One region of the Streptomyces sp. NPDC048664 genome, then DNA from elsewhere that is predicted to be linked to it. Evidence: riboswitches for the same ligand, from Rfam matches in the RefSeq annotation. Region 1 holds a riboswitch; the other holds the start of a gene.
What was found. Region 1 has a riboswitch for S-adenosylmethionine ahead of AB0C59_RS23435 (aminotransferase class V-fold PLP-dependent enzyme). Riboswitches for the same ligand answer to the same signal wherever they lie in the genome.

Region 1 (6,587 bases):
ATCTGACGCTGTTCTTCCACCCCTCGATGAACGAGGTGGTGTACCACGGCAGTTACGTGCCGCTGCAGGGCCAGCGCATGAGTGAGGCCTTCAACTCCACGATGCACCTCAGCTTCGAGGTGCGCGGTGGTCTGCTCATCCGGCAGATCCACCACTGGGCGGCGCTGATCTTCCTCGCCGGCATGTTCGTGCACATGATGCGCGTGTTCTTCACGGGCGCGTTCCGCAAGCCGCGTGAGATCAACTGGCTGTTCGGCTTCCTGCTGTTCGTCCTCGGCATGTTCACCGGCTTCACCGGCTACTCGCTCCCGGACGACCTGCTCTCCGGCACCGGTGTCCGCTTCATGGAGGGCGCGATCCTGTCGGTGCCGATCGTCGGTACCTACCTGTCGTTCTTCCTGTACGGCGGCCAGTTCCCGGGTGGCGACTTCGTGGCCCGCTTCTACTCGATCCACATCCTGCTGCTGCCGGGCATCATGCTCGGCCTGATGGTGGGCCACCTGATCCTGGTCTTCTACCACAAGCACACGCAGTTCGCGGGTCCCGGAAAGACGAACAACAACGTCGTCGGCATGCCGCTGCTGCCGGTCTACATGGCCAAGGCCGGAGGCTTCTTCTTCCTGGTCTTCGGTGTCATCGCGGCCATCTCGGCGATCGCCACGATCAACCCGATCTGGGTGTTCGGCCCCTACCGGCCGGACCAGGTGTCCACGGGCGCCCAGCCCGACTGGTACATGGGCTTCTCCGAGGGCCTGATCCGTACGATGCCGGGCTGGGAGATCAACCTCTGGGGCCACACGCTCGTCCTGGGCGTGTTCATCCCGCTGATGATCTTCCCGCTGGTCCTCGTGGTCATGGGCGTCTACCCGTTCATCGAGTCCTGGGTCACCGGGGACAAGCGCGAGCACCACATCCTGGACCGCCCGCGCAACGCCCCGACGCGCACGGCGTTCGGTGCCGCGTGGATCGCCTGGTACTTCGTGATGCTCCTCGGTGGCGGAAACGACATCTGGGCCACGCACTTCCACCTGTCGATCAACGCGATCACCTGGTTCGTCCGGGTCGCCTTCTTCGTGGTGCCGGTCCTCGTGTTCATCGCCACCAAGCGGATCTGCCTGGGCCTGCAGCGCCGGGACCGCGACAAGGTGCTGCACGGCCGCGAGACGGGCATCATCAAGCGGCTGCCGCACGGTGAGTTCATCGAGGTGCACGAGCCGCTCAGCCAGGAGTCGCTGCACACGCTCACGGCGCACGAGCAGTACAAGCCGGCCGAGATCGGCCCGACGGTCGACGCGAACGGCGTCGAGCGGAAGGTCCGGACGACCGAGAAGCTGCGCGCCAAGCTCAGCTCCGGCTACTACGGGGACACCAACCAGATCCCCAAGCCGACGGTCGAGGAGTACAAGGAGATCACGAGCGGCCACGGCCACCACTGATCCCCGTATCACCACGCCACGGTCGAAGGGCCCCCTCCGGTACGCGAGTACTCGGGCGGGGCCCTTCGCCCTGTCCGGCGCTGGATAGGGTGGAGGTGTTGGACACCCCGCGTCCCCGGTGTCCGGGGACGCCGACCCAGGAGCGGCTGATGAGCGCTGTGACCCCCGCCGGAGGCGACACCGCGGCGGCCCGTTCCTGGCCCCTGGTGCTGAACGGACTGCTGGAGGGGCGCGACCAGAGCGCGGACGACACGGCCTGGGCGATGGACCGCATCATGCGGGGCGAGGCCACCGACGCGCAGATCGCCGGCTTCGTGGTGGCTCTGCGGGCCAAGGGCGAGACGGTCCAGGAGATCACCGGGCTCGTCCGGGCGATGTACGACCACGCCAACGTCATCGAGGTGCCCGGCGCGACCGTCGACATCGTCGGCACGGGCGGCGACGGCGCGAAGACGGTGAACATCTCCACGATGTCCTCGATCGTGGTGGCCGGCACCGGCGCCAAGGTCGTCAAGCACGGCAACCGCGCCGCGTCCTCCGCGTCCGGGTCCTCGGACGTGCTGGAGAAGCTCGGGGTCAATCTGGAGCTGACGCGGAAGCGGGTGGCCGAGGTCGCCGAGGAGGCCGGGATCACCTTCTGCTTCGCGGTGCGGTTCCACCCCGCGCTGCGGCACGTGGCCGCGGCACGCGGACAGCTCGGCATCCGTACGACGTTCAACGTGCTCGGCCCCCTGACCAACCCGGCGAAGGTGAAGGCGCAGGCGGTCGGCGTCGCGGACGCCCGGATGGCGCCGATCGTGGCCGGGGTCTTCGCCGAGCGCGGCAACTCCTCGCTGGTGTTCCGGGGCGACGACGGGCTGGACGAGCTGACGACCACGGCCACCTCCCGGGTGTGGGTGGTGCGCGACGGCAAGGTCACCGAGGAGGTCTTCGACCCGCGGGACGTCGGCCTGGACCTCGTGCCCGTGGAGGCGCTGCGCGGCGCCGACGCCGCCTACAACGCCGGCGTCGCCCGGCGCCTCCTGGACGGGGAGGCGGGTCCGGTCCGCGACGCCGTGCTGCTGAACTCCGCGGCGGCCCTGGTGGCGCTGGAGCCCGGCGACGGCCCGCTCACCGACCGGATCAGGGCGGGCATGGAGCAGGCCGCGGAATCGATCGACTCCGGCGCCGCCCGCCGGACGCTGGAGCGCTGGGTGGCCGCCAGCAACGCGTGAGCCCGGGCGTGGCGCGGTCCCGCGATCCGGACACGGGTTGCGGGACCGCGACCACCTCCGTTACGTTCCTGTCCAGGTCATGAGCGACAGCCATGCGGCCCCGGCCGGCTGTCCGGCAACCCTCCGTCCGTGGCGGGGTGCCCCGGGTGAGGACCAGGTCGTAGGCAGCGAGGTCTACGACAAGCGCGGACCCCTCGCACTCTCCTGAGTGGGCACCAGGGGTCCTGGTCGTTCGAGGGAGCCTCCTGTGAGCAAGCGAATGCGCTAGGGCGTCGAGCCCCGCCTCCGCGTACCCCTTCACTCTCCGCACGCTTGAGCCCTCCGTGCTCGCGCAGCGGTTCCGCCGTGCTTCCTCCAGGAGTTCACCATGTCCGTCTCCACCGTCGCCGCCCCCGTCGCCGCCCCCGCCCCGGCCCCCGCGTCCGTCCGCGCCCCGCTGCCCGTCCTCGGCCGTGACGTCACCGTCCCGCTCGCCACCGGCGGGGAGGTCTCCTACGCCGCGCTCGACTACGCCGCCAGCGCGCCGGCGCTCCAGCGGGTCTGGGACGACGTCGCGGCGTACGCGCCGTACTACGGCAGCGTCCACCGCGGCGCCGGACACCTGTCCCAGCTGTCCACCGACCTGTTCGAGAACGCCCGTACGACGGTGGCGGAGTTCCTCGGCTGCCGCCCCGCCGACCAGGTGATCTTCACCCGGTCGACCACGGACTCCCTGAACCTGCTCGCCGCCGCCCTCCCGGCCGGCTGCCAGGTCTTCGTCTTCGAGACCGAGCACCATGCCGCGCTGCTGCCGTGGCGGGGCGCCCGGGTCACCGTCCTGGACGCGCCGCGCAGCCCGGAGCAGGCGGTGCGCACCCTGGAGCGCGCCCTCGCCGACCGCGACGGGGACGGCCCGGCCCTGGTCTGCGTCACCGGCGCCTCCAACGTCACCGGTGAGCTGTGGCCCGTGACCGAGCTGGCCCGGGCCGCGCACGCCCACGGTGCCCGGATCGTCCTGGACGCCGCCCAGCTGGCGCCGCACCACCCCGTGTCGGTGCGCGACCTCGACGTGGACTGGGTGGCCTTCTCCGGCCACAAGCTGTACGCCCCCTTCGGCTCGGGCGTCCTGGCCGGCCGCGCCGACTGGCTGCGCCAGGCCGACCCGTACCTCGCGGGCGGCGGCGCCAGCCGCACGGTGGCCCGGCGGGCGGACGGGGCGGTGGAGGTGGAGTGGCACGAGAGCGCCGCGCGGCACGAGGCCGGGTCACCGAACGTGATCGGCGCCTACGCCATCGCCTCCGCGTGCAGGGCCCTCACCGAGGCGGGTTTCGAGACGCTGGTCGCCCGGGAGCAGCAGCTGGTGCGCACGGTGCGGGAGGGCCTGGCGGGCGTGCCCGGGGTGCGGGTGCTGTCCCTCTTCGGCGAGGACGCTCCGCGGGTGGGCGTGATCTCGTTCGTGGTGGAGGGCTGGGACAGCTCCGACTTCGCCACGGCGCTGTCCGCGCGGTACGGGATCGGGGTGCGGGACGGCCTCTTCTGCGCGCATCCCCTGGGGCGGGTGCTGCTGGGTGCCGAGGGCGAGTGCGGTGGGGGCACGGCCGCGGTCAGGGTCAGCTTCGGCGCGGGCACGCCGCAGGAGCACGTGTCCCGCTTCCTGCGCGCCACGGCGGAACTGTGCGCGTCCGCCGCACCGGCCGGGTCCGACAGGTCCTAGTGCCGCGGCACTAGCTGTCCAGGCCGATCGCGAACGCCGCCTCCAGGTCGTGCTGGGAGTAGGTACGGAACGCCACGTGCGTGTCCGTGCCCAGCACGCCCGGGATCTTGCTGATCCGGCCGGGGATCACGTCCGCCAGGTCGTCGTGCGCGTTCACCCGCACCATCGCCACGAGGTCGTAGGTCCCCGTCACGGAGAACACCTCGCTCACCGACTCCAGCCCCGCGATCGACTCCGCGATCTCGGGAATCCGGTCCACGCTGGTCTTGATGAGCACGATCGCGGTGATCACGGCTGCTGTTCTCCCTCGGGGGCGGCCTGGGCTGGCGCCCTCACCCTACTCGTCCGCCCGAACCGCGCCCATGCGTGGACGAACCCCAGAGCGAACCCGACGAGGTGGGCGAGGTAGGCCACTCCCGGCCCCTCGGCCGCCCGGTTCGCCGCCACCCACTGCAGGCTCACCCAGAACGGCAGCACCACCCAGGCGGGAAACCGCAGCGGCAGGAAGAAGAGGAACGGGAAGAGACTGGTCACCCGGGCCTTGGGGAAGAGGAAGAGGAACGCCCCGAGCACCGCGGAGATCGCCCCGGACGCCCCGACCAGCGTCTGCGCGGACGAGGCGTTGGCCGCCGCGTACCCGAGCAGTGCCAGAGCCCCGCATCCCAGGTAGAACAGCGCGAACTCCAGATGGCCCATCCGCTCCTCCACCATCGCCCCGAAGACGTAGAGGAAGAGCATGTTCCCCAGCAGATGCACCCAGCTGCCGTGCACGAACAGCGCCGTCACGGGGGTGAGCGAGGCCCGCGGCGCCCCCGTGAACAGCTCCACGGGCACCACGCCCCAGCGGGCGAAATAGGCCCGCTGCGCCTCCAGCAGCGCGTCCCCGGTGCCGTGCACCGCGTTCAGTCCGGAGACCGGGCTCAGCACGAAGATCGCGGAGCACAGGGCGATCAGCCCGTACGTCACCGGCGCCGGATGCCCCCGTAGGGCTCCGGTGACCGTCCTGCTCCAGGTCCTGATCACGCCGATCATGGCACAGAGCATGGCGTAAGGGGACCGACCGGCACAGAGTGCCTCGCCGCGCAGGACGGGCGGGCGGGGGGTACCCGGCAGGCCGTAGGGTTACGAGCCACACGCTCCAGGGAAGCTGGCGCGTCACGGAGACTGGAAGAAGGAAGAGCAGCCACGATGACGGTTCCGCTGCCGACGCAGACGACCCGCTGGCGCTGCATGCTGTGCGGCAACCTCACCCGCTTCGACGTCACCCGCTCCTCGAAGGTCGTGGAGTACGTCCACCTGGATCTGGCCGGTGAGCCCACGGTGGAGGAACGCGAGGTGGTCAGTGAGACCATCGAGTCGGTGCGTTGCCGCTGGTGCAACGCGGTGGACCAGGTGGAACTCGTGGACAGGCCGGGCGCCGGCTCCTGAGGGAGGCGGTCCCGCACGAATGGTGGGGTGACGGATGGTGGAGACCACAGGCGGGGAGCCGGGCGACGGCACCGCTGAGGTGCTCGACCGTCCGCTGCCCGACGGCGTCCGGCGCAAGGTCGTGCAGATCGTGTCCGACGCCTTCGGCGCGCTGACGCTCGGCGAACTGCCCGCGCAGCTGCGGCAGTACGCCCGTTTCACCCCGACCCGCCGGGCCAGGTTCGCGGGCAACGCCATGGCGGCGGCCCTGGAGAGCGACACCCTGTTCCGCCAGCGCGTCGCGGAGAAGCTCAGGGAGGCGCAGGCGGAGCTGACCGAGGCCCTGGACGCGGGAGCCCCGCCCCCGGCCGCGGACCCGCTCGACGTGGCCGCCGCCGCCTATGTGCTGCGCCCCGTCGGCTGGGTGAAGCTGGTGACCGCCGCGGGGGAGGAGGCCCAGCGCGCGGACGCCGAACGCGCCGACGACGAGAGCCGGGCGGAGCTGGACCGGTTGCGCGCGGACCTCGCGGCGGCCCGCGACCAGACCCGCGTCGAGACCGAACGGCTGCGCACGGAGCTGGAGTCGGCCCGCAAGGAGACCGAGTCGCTGCACCGCAAGCTGCGGGCCGCCCTCAGCGACGTCAAGCGCGGCGAGGCGGCCCTGCGCAAGACGCGGGGCGAGATCGACGCGGTCCGCGCGGAGGGCCAGACGCAGGTGTCCGCCGCCGAGAGCGAGAGCAGACGGCTCAAGGCGCGCCTGAGCGAGGTGGAGGCCACCCTGGAGGCCACCCGCAAGGCGGCGCGCGAGGGCCGCAGCGTGGAGGACATGCGGGTGCG
Region 2 (6,587 bases), on a different contig from region 1:
ACTCTCACCTTCAGAGTGCTAACGCCAATGATTAGCACTCGCCCCTGCCGAGTGCAAGCGCCTCCCCGGGATCGGGAGGTGAACAAGGGGCGCGAACCGCGGGCGGACCTGCCCATACGCTCCGGCGCGCCGCTCCGCGACACCCGCGCTCCGGACAGACCGAGGGGCTCGTACCCCTGCGGGATACGAGCCCCTCGACACGTCGATCAGTTCAGTGGTCGGCGCGCAACTCAAACGGCCAGACGGACCATGTCCGCCTGCGGCCCCTTCTGACCCTGCGAGATCTCGAACTCGACCCGCTGGCCTTCCTCCAGGGTGCGGTAGCCGTCCATCTGGATCGCGCTGTAGTGGACGAAAACATCCGCACCACCGTCGACCGCGATGAAGCCGTACCCCTTCTCCGCGTTGAACCACTTGACGGTGCCCTGAGCCATGCCTAACTCCCCTATTACTGGCCCTTGCGCAGATCCGCACTTCGCGGATCCGGGTCAGACCTCACCCCCCAAACGGTTGGGGGCGTGCGCCGGAACGCGTCGACCGCGGCTGAATGTATCTGTCCAACTGCCGTCTGCAACAGGTCAATCGGACGAGAATTCCGGGCATGGCCGATCGGAAATGTGCGGAGAATTCATCCGCATTGCGGGCAAGTCGGACCGGGCGAAAGGGGTGAAGGGCGCAAATACACCGCGCAGTTTGGCTGCTTCTTGGCGGGTGCGGAGCGCGACGCCAGGGTGCCCCATAGGGAAAACCCCGACCGCGTACCCCAACTGTATCGCGCTCAACCACACAGAATTGCCTCCTCCACTTCTTCCGCGGAGGAGGCATTTCTGTGAACTCTCGGTTACATGCGTTACCGAGGGTAATATTCAGCCGCCTGCCACCGCCGGAATGATGGAGACGCCGGCCCCGTCCGGAGTGGCGGTCTCAAGACCCTGCTCGAAGCGGACGTCGTCGTCGTTGACGTACACGTTGACGAACCGGCGCAGCCTGCCCTGGTCGTCCAGGACGCGGGCGGCGATGCCGGTGTGGTTCTTCTCCAGGTCGGTGATGACCTCGGCGAGGGTCGCGCCCTCGGCGGCCACCTCCGACCGGCCGTCGGTGTAGGCGCGCAGGATGGTGGGGATGCGGACGGTGACGCTCATGGGGTGACCTCCGGTCGGGGTACGGCGGCGAGGGGGCGGTGCGCGGGCGGCGGCTCAGGCGAGCCCGGCCTCGCGGAAGGAGTCGAGGTTCGGGCGGATCGTGGCGGTCAGCCCCGTGCCCGCCACCGCGTCCAGGGTCTTCAGGCCGTCGCCGGTGTTGAGGACGACCGTCGACTTCGCGGGGTCGAGCACACCGTTCTCGACCAGCTTGCGGGTCACCCCCACCGTCACACCGCCGGCCGTCTCCGCGAAGATGCCCTCGGTGCGGGCGAGCAGCTTGATGGCGTCCACGATCTGCGCGTCGGTCACGTCCTCCACCGCGCCGCCGGTGCGGCGGGCGATGTCCAGCACGTACGGGCCGTCCGCCGGGTTCCCGATCGCCAGCGACTTGGCGATGGTGTCCGGCTTCTGCGGCCGGACCACGTCGTGCCCCGCCTTGTAGGCGACCGACACCGGCGAGCAGCCCTCGGCCTGCGCGCCGAAGATCCTGTACGGCCTGTCCTCGACCAGGCCGAGCGCGATCAGCTCCCGCAGCCCCTTGTCGATCTTCGTCAGCTGCGAGCCGGAGGCGATCGGCACCACGATCTGGTCCGGCAGCCGCCAGCCGAGCTGCTCGGCGATCTCGTACGCCAGGGTCTTGGAGCCCTCCGCGTAGTACGGGCGCAGGTTGACGTTGACGAAGCCCCAGCCCTCGCCCGCCGTGTCGCCGATCAGCTCGGAGCAGAAGCGGTTCACGTCGTCGTAGTTGCCCTCGATGCCGACGAGCTCACCGCCGTACACCGCGGCCATGACGACCTTGCCCTGCTCCAGGTCGTGCGGGATGAACACACAGGAGCGGAACCCGGCGCGGGCCGCCGCGGCGCCGACCGCGCCCGCGAGGTTGCCGGTGGAGGAGCAGGACAGGGTGGTGAAGCCGAAGGCGCGCGCCGCCTCCAGCGCCTGTGCGACCACGCGGTCCTTGAAGGAGTGCGTCGGGTTGCCGGAGTCGTCCTTCACCCACAGTCCGCCGGTCACCCCCAGCTCGCGGGCGAGGTTGTCGGCCTTGACGAGCGCGGTCCAGCCCGGGTTCAGGTTCGGCTTGCCGGCGACGTCGGCCGGGACGGGCAGCAGCGGGGCGTAGCGCCAGATGTTCGCGGGGCCCGCCTCGATCCGCTTGCGCAGTTCCTCGGGGTCGTAGCCGGAGAAGTCGTAGGCGATCTCCAGCGGCCCGAAGCACTCCTCGCAGGCGAAGACGGGTCCGAGCGGCACCCGGTGGCCGCACTCGCGGCAGGACAGGGCCGTGGCGGGGCCGAGGTCGACGGAGTCGGTGGTGGGGTGTGCGACGTTCGCTACAGTCTGCGCAGCCATGTGAGGCGAGGCCCTTTCTCCTCATCTTCCTCACGGCGCACCTCGCCGTGAGACGGATTTGGCACCTTCCCTAGCCGGGAGCCTCGCCGCGTGCGCTGAGCCGCGAAGACGAGAATCGGCTGGAGGGTTGCCGGGGCTTCATCGGGCCGTTCCCTCTGCCCCTCTGGATGAGCTCTGTTCGGTTGTGGACGCTTCCGGCCCAGGATGTGCGAGGGTCGTCGGCGTTGTTCAAGACTGTAACCGAAGGCCACGACGGGCGAGACAGCCGTCCGAAACGCGAGACACCATGAGACACCACGAGGAGCCGCCGACCGTGCTGGAAGAAGTCGAGCGCTGGCTGGCCACCCGATCCTGGTCCGTGGCCGATCGCCCGCTCGACCAGGTCCTCGCCGCCAAGGAGCGGACCGGGCAGTCGGTCTCCGTCGTGCTGCCCGCGCTGAACGAGGAGGCGACGGTCGGTGCCATCGCCGCCGCCGTGCGCCGCGACCTCGTGGAGCGGGTCCCGCTGGTCGACGAGATCGTCGTGGTCGACTCGGGCTCCACGGACCGTACCGCCGAGGTCGCCGCGGCGGCGGGCGCGCGCGTGGTGCACCGCGACGCGATCCTGCCCCGCGTCCCGGCGCTGCCCGGCAAGGGAGAGGTGCTGTGGCGGTCCCTGCTGGTCACCGGCGGCGACATCGTGTGCTTCGTCGACGCGGACCTGCGGGAGTTCTCCTGCGACTTCGTCACCGGGATCGTGGGCCCGCTGCTCACCGACCCGGAGGTGGATCTCGTGAAGGCGATGTACGACCGCCCGCTCGGCGACGTCGCGGGCCAGGGCGGGCGGGTCACCGAACTGGTGGCCCGGCCGCTGCTCAACCTGCACTGGCCCCGGCTGGCCGGCTTCGTGCAGCCGCTCGGCGGCGAGTACGCGGCCCGCCGCTCCCTGCTGGAGCGGCTCCCCTTCCCGGTCGGCTACGGCGTCGAGCTCGGCATCCTGGTCGACGCGCTGCACCTGGTGGGCCTGGACGCCCTCGCCCAGGTCGACGTCGGCGTGCGCAGGCACCGCCACCAGGACAGCCAGGCTCTGGGCCGGATGGCCGCCGCGATCTACCGCACCGCGCAGCTGAGGCTGGCCCGCGGGCATCTGGTGCGGCCCGCCCTCACCCAGTTCGAGCGCGGCGAGGACGGGTTCGAGCCGCGGACGTACACGGTGGACACGGAGGAGCGGCCACCGATGGCGCAGATCAGGGAGTACGTGGAGCGGCGCGGCGCCGGGGCGGCCTGAACCGCCCCGCCCACCGCGGTCCCTGTCCGTATCCCGCACCACATACGGCTGAGCCGCGCGTTTGAGCGTTTTCGGCGCGGGCTAGGTTTCGTGGCATGGCTCCCACTCAAACGGCGTCCGTGCTCGTCGCCTCCAACCGCGGTCCGCTCTCGTACGCGCTGGAGGACACCGGGCGGCTCACCGCCCGGCGCGGCGGGGGCGGACTGGTCTCCGGACTGTCGGCCATCGGCCCGGACACGGACGCGGTCTGGGTCTGCGCGGCGCTCGGCGACGGCGACCGGGAGGCCGTCCGGCGCACGGGCGGGGCGCTCGACCCGGAGGACACCGGCGGTCAGCGGGTGCGGATGCTCGACATCGCCTCCGACGTGTACGCGGACGCCTACAACGGCATCGCCAACTCGGTGCTGTGGTTCGTGCACCACATGCTCTACCAGACCCCTCTGGAGCCGGTCTTCGACGCCGCGTTCCGCCGCCAGTGGGCGGCGTACGAGGCGTACAACCGCGCGTTCGCCGAGGCGCTGGCCCAGGAGGCGGCGCAGGGCGCGGCCGTCCTGATCCAGGACTACCACCTCGCCCTGGCGCCCCGGATGCTGCGCGGGCTGCGCCCCGACCTGCGCATCGGCCACTTCTCGCACACCCCGTGGGCACCGCCGGACTACTTCCGGCTGCTGCCCGACGACATCGCGGCGCAGCTGCTCGGCGGCATCCTGGGCGCGGACCGGGCGGCGTTCCTGACCCGGCGCTGGGCGGACGCCTTCACGGACTGCTGCCATGCCGTCCTCGGCCCCGGCATCCCCGCGGGCACCCGGATCGGGGTGCACGGGCTGGGGGCGGACGCCGACTTCCTGCGCCGGCGCGCGCACGAGCCGGACGTGGACGAGCGCATGGCGGCCCTGCGCGAGCAGATCGGCTCGGCCCCCGACGGCAGTGCCCGCAAGGCGATCGTGCGGGTGGACCGCACCGAGCTGTCGAAGAACATCGTGCGGGGCCTGCTGGCGTACGAGGAGCTGCTCGACACCCGCCCCGAGTGGCGCGAGCGCGTCTGCCACATCGCGTTCGCCTACCCCTCCCGCCAGGACCTGGCCGTCTACCGCGACTACACGGCCGAGGTCCAGCGGGTGGCCGACGCGGTCAACTCCCGCTTCGGCACACCGGACTGGACCCCTGTCGTGCTGCATGTGAAGGACGACTTCGCGCGCTCGCTGGCCGCCTACCGGCTGGCGGACGTGGCCCTGGTCAACCCCATCCGGGACGGGATGAACCTGGTCGCCAAGGAGGTGCCGGTGGTCTCCGACGAGGGCTGTGCGCTGGTGCTGTCCCGGGAGGCGGGGGCGCACGAGGAACTGGGCGACGACGCGCTCACCGTGAACCCGTACGACATCGGCGGTACGGCCCGGGCGCTGCACGAGGCCCTGTCGATGGGGCCGCAGCAGCGCGCGGACCGTACCAAGCGGCTGGCGGCGCAGGCCACGGCGCTGCCCCCGGCCCGGTGGTTCCTGGATCAGCTGGCGGCGCTGGAGGGGTGAGTCACCCGGGCGCGTCGGTGATCCGGCGGGCCAGTGCCTCCAGCAGTCGCACCACTCCCTGCGGCCCGTCCACCACCAGGTCCGCCCTCCTGGCCAGTTCCGTGACCTCCGTGCTGCCGCTGCACACGAGCAGGCCGGGTACGCCCTCGGAGCGGAGCTTGTCCACGGCGGCGAAGGCGGGGAGGTCGCCGAGGTCGTCGCCCGCGTAGAGGACGGCGTCGGCGCCGGTGCGGCGGACGTGGTCCAGCAGAGCCGCCCCCTTGTCCATGCCCGGCGGGCGCAGCTCCAGGACCAGGCGTCCCGGTTCGAGGATCAGGCCGTGGCGCAGGGCGAGGTCGGCGAGGGGTTCGCGCAGGGCCTCGAAGGCGGCGTCCGGGTCGTCGGCGCGCCGGGTGTGCACGGCGACGGAGCGCCCCTTCTCCTCGATCCAGGTGCCCTTCCAGGAGCCGATGCTCTGGAGGAAGCCGGGCAGCTCGGCGCGGACGGCGGCGACCCCGGGGTGCGGGGCGGGGGCGTCGACGGTGCCGGTGCGGGCGCTGAAGCGTTCGGCGCCGTAGTGGCCGAGGACCACGAGGTCGGCCAGCCCGGGCACGTCCGCGAGGCCCCCGTGGCGCACGGCGACCGCGGCGGGGCGGCCGGTGATCACCACGACGGAGGCGACGTGCGGGGCGAGCGCGGCGAGGGCGGGGACCGCGCCGGGGTGGGCGCGGGCCTGGTCGGGGTCGGGGACGATCGGGGCGAGCGTCCCGTCGAAGTCGAACGCGAGGACGGCCCGGCCGGGCCTCGCGAGGATGGCGTCGAGGCCGTCGCGCCCGGCCTCGGTGGCGGGGGTCGGCACGGAGTCCACGGCTTCCGGTTCCATAGGGCTGCCCATACGACGACCCTATCCACGTCGGGGCGCGCGCACCCAGGGCCGTGTCAGCGCTCGGCGCGGCGGGATTCGCGCACGCGGCGGAGCCGGTTGACGGTCACCGGGGCGTGGGCGAGGGCCCGGGGGTCGTCGAGGAGGGCGTTGAGCAGCTGGTAGTACCGGACGGGGGCGAGCCCGAGCTGCTCGCGGATCGCCCGCTCCTTGGCACCGGGCCCGGGGAACCCGCGGCCCTCCAGGGCGAGGACGGCCTCCTCGCGCGGCGTGAGCTCTTCCATGGGGGAACGGTAGCCCCGGGGACCGACAGTCGGCCGTCCCGCGGGCCGACCGGGCAGCCGGCCGGCCCGTGGGACGGCGTCCCTCATCCCGCCGTGGCGCTGTCCGCCGTCGTCGCCGTCTGCTGCACCTGGCTCAGTACCGCGCCCGGGTTGCCGCCG

Region 2: it holds a riboswitch for S-adenosylmethionine, as region 1 does, so the genes downstream of both, thrC (threonine synthase) here and AB0C59_RS23435 (aminotransferase class V-fold PLP-dependent enzyme) in region 1, are expected to answer to the same signal.

The regions. Positions count from the first base shown of each region.
Region 1 is NZ_JBEZHK010000022.1:113,132-119,718, reverse strand. Features, by position in the region: gene AB0C59_RS23445 (cytochrome bc complex cytochrome b subunit) at 1-1,436, shown strand, start outside; gene trpD (anthranilate phosphoribosyltransferase) at 1,586-2,650, shown strand; SAM riboswitch class IV at 2,726-2,842, shown strand; gene AB0C59_RS23435 (aminotransferase class V-fold PLP-dependent enzyme) at 3,018-4,343, shown strand; gene AB0C59_RS23430 (Lrp/AsnC ligand binding domain-containing protein) at 4,354-4,635, opposite strand; gene AB0C59_RS23425 (rhomboid family intramembrane serine protease) at 4,632-5,387, opposite strand; gene AB0C59_RS23420 (hypothetical protein) at 5,532-5,771, shown strand; gene AB0C59_RS23415 (NYN domain-containing protein) at 5,806-6,587, shown strand, end outside.
Region 2 is NZ_JBEZHK010000016.1:16,625-23,211, reverse strand. Features, by position in the region: gene AB0C59_RS18800 (cold-shock protein) at 231-434, opposite strand; gene AB0C59_RS18795 (MoaD/ThiS family protein) at 867-1,142, opposite strand; gene thrC (threonine synthase) at 1,197-2,489, opposite strand; SAM riboswitch class I at 2,508-2,663, opposite strand; gene AB0C59_RS18785 (glucosyl-3-phosphoglycerate synthase) at 2,803-3,756, shown strand; gene AB0C59_RS18780 (trehalose-6-phosphate synthase) at 3,852-5,282, shown strand; gene otsB (trehalose-phosphatase) at 5,284-6,156, opposite strand; gene AB0C59_RS18770 (DUF3263 domain-containing protein) at 6,201-6,428, opposite strand; gene AB0C59_RS18765 (extracellular solute-binding protein) at 6,512-6,587, opposite strand, start outside.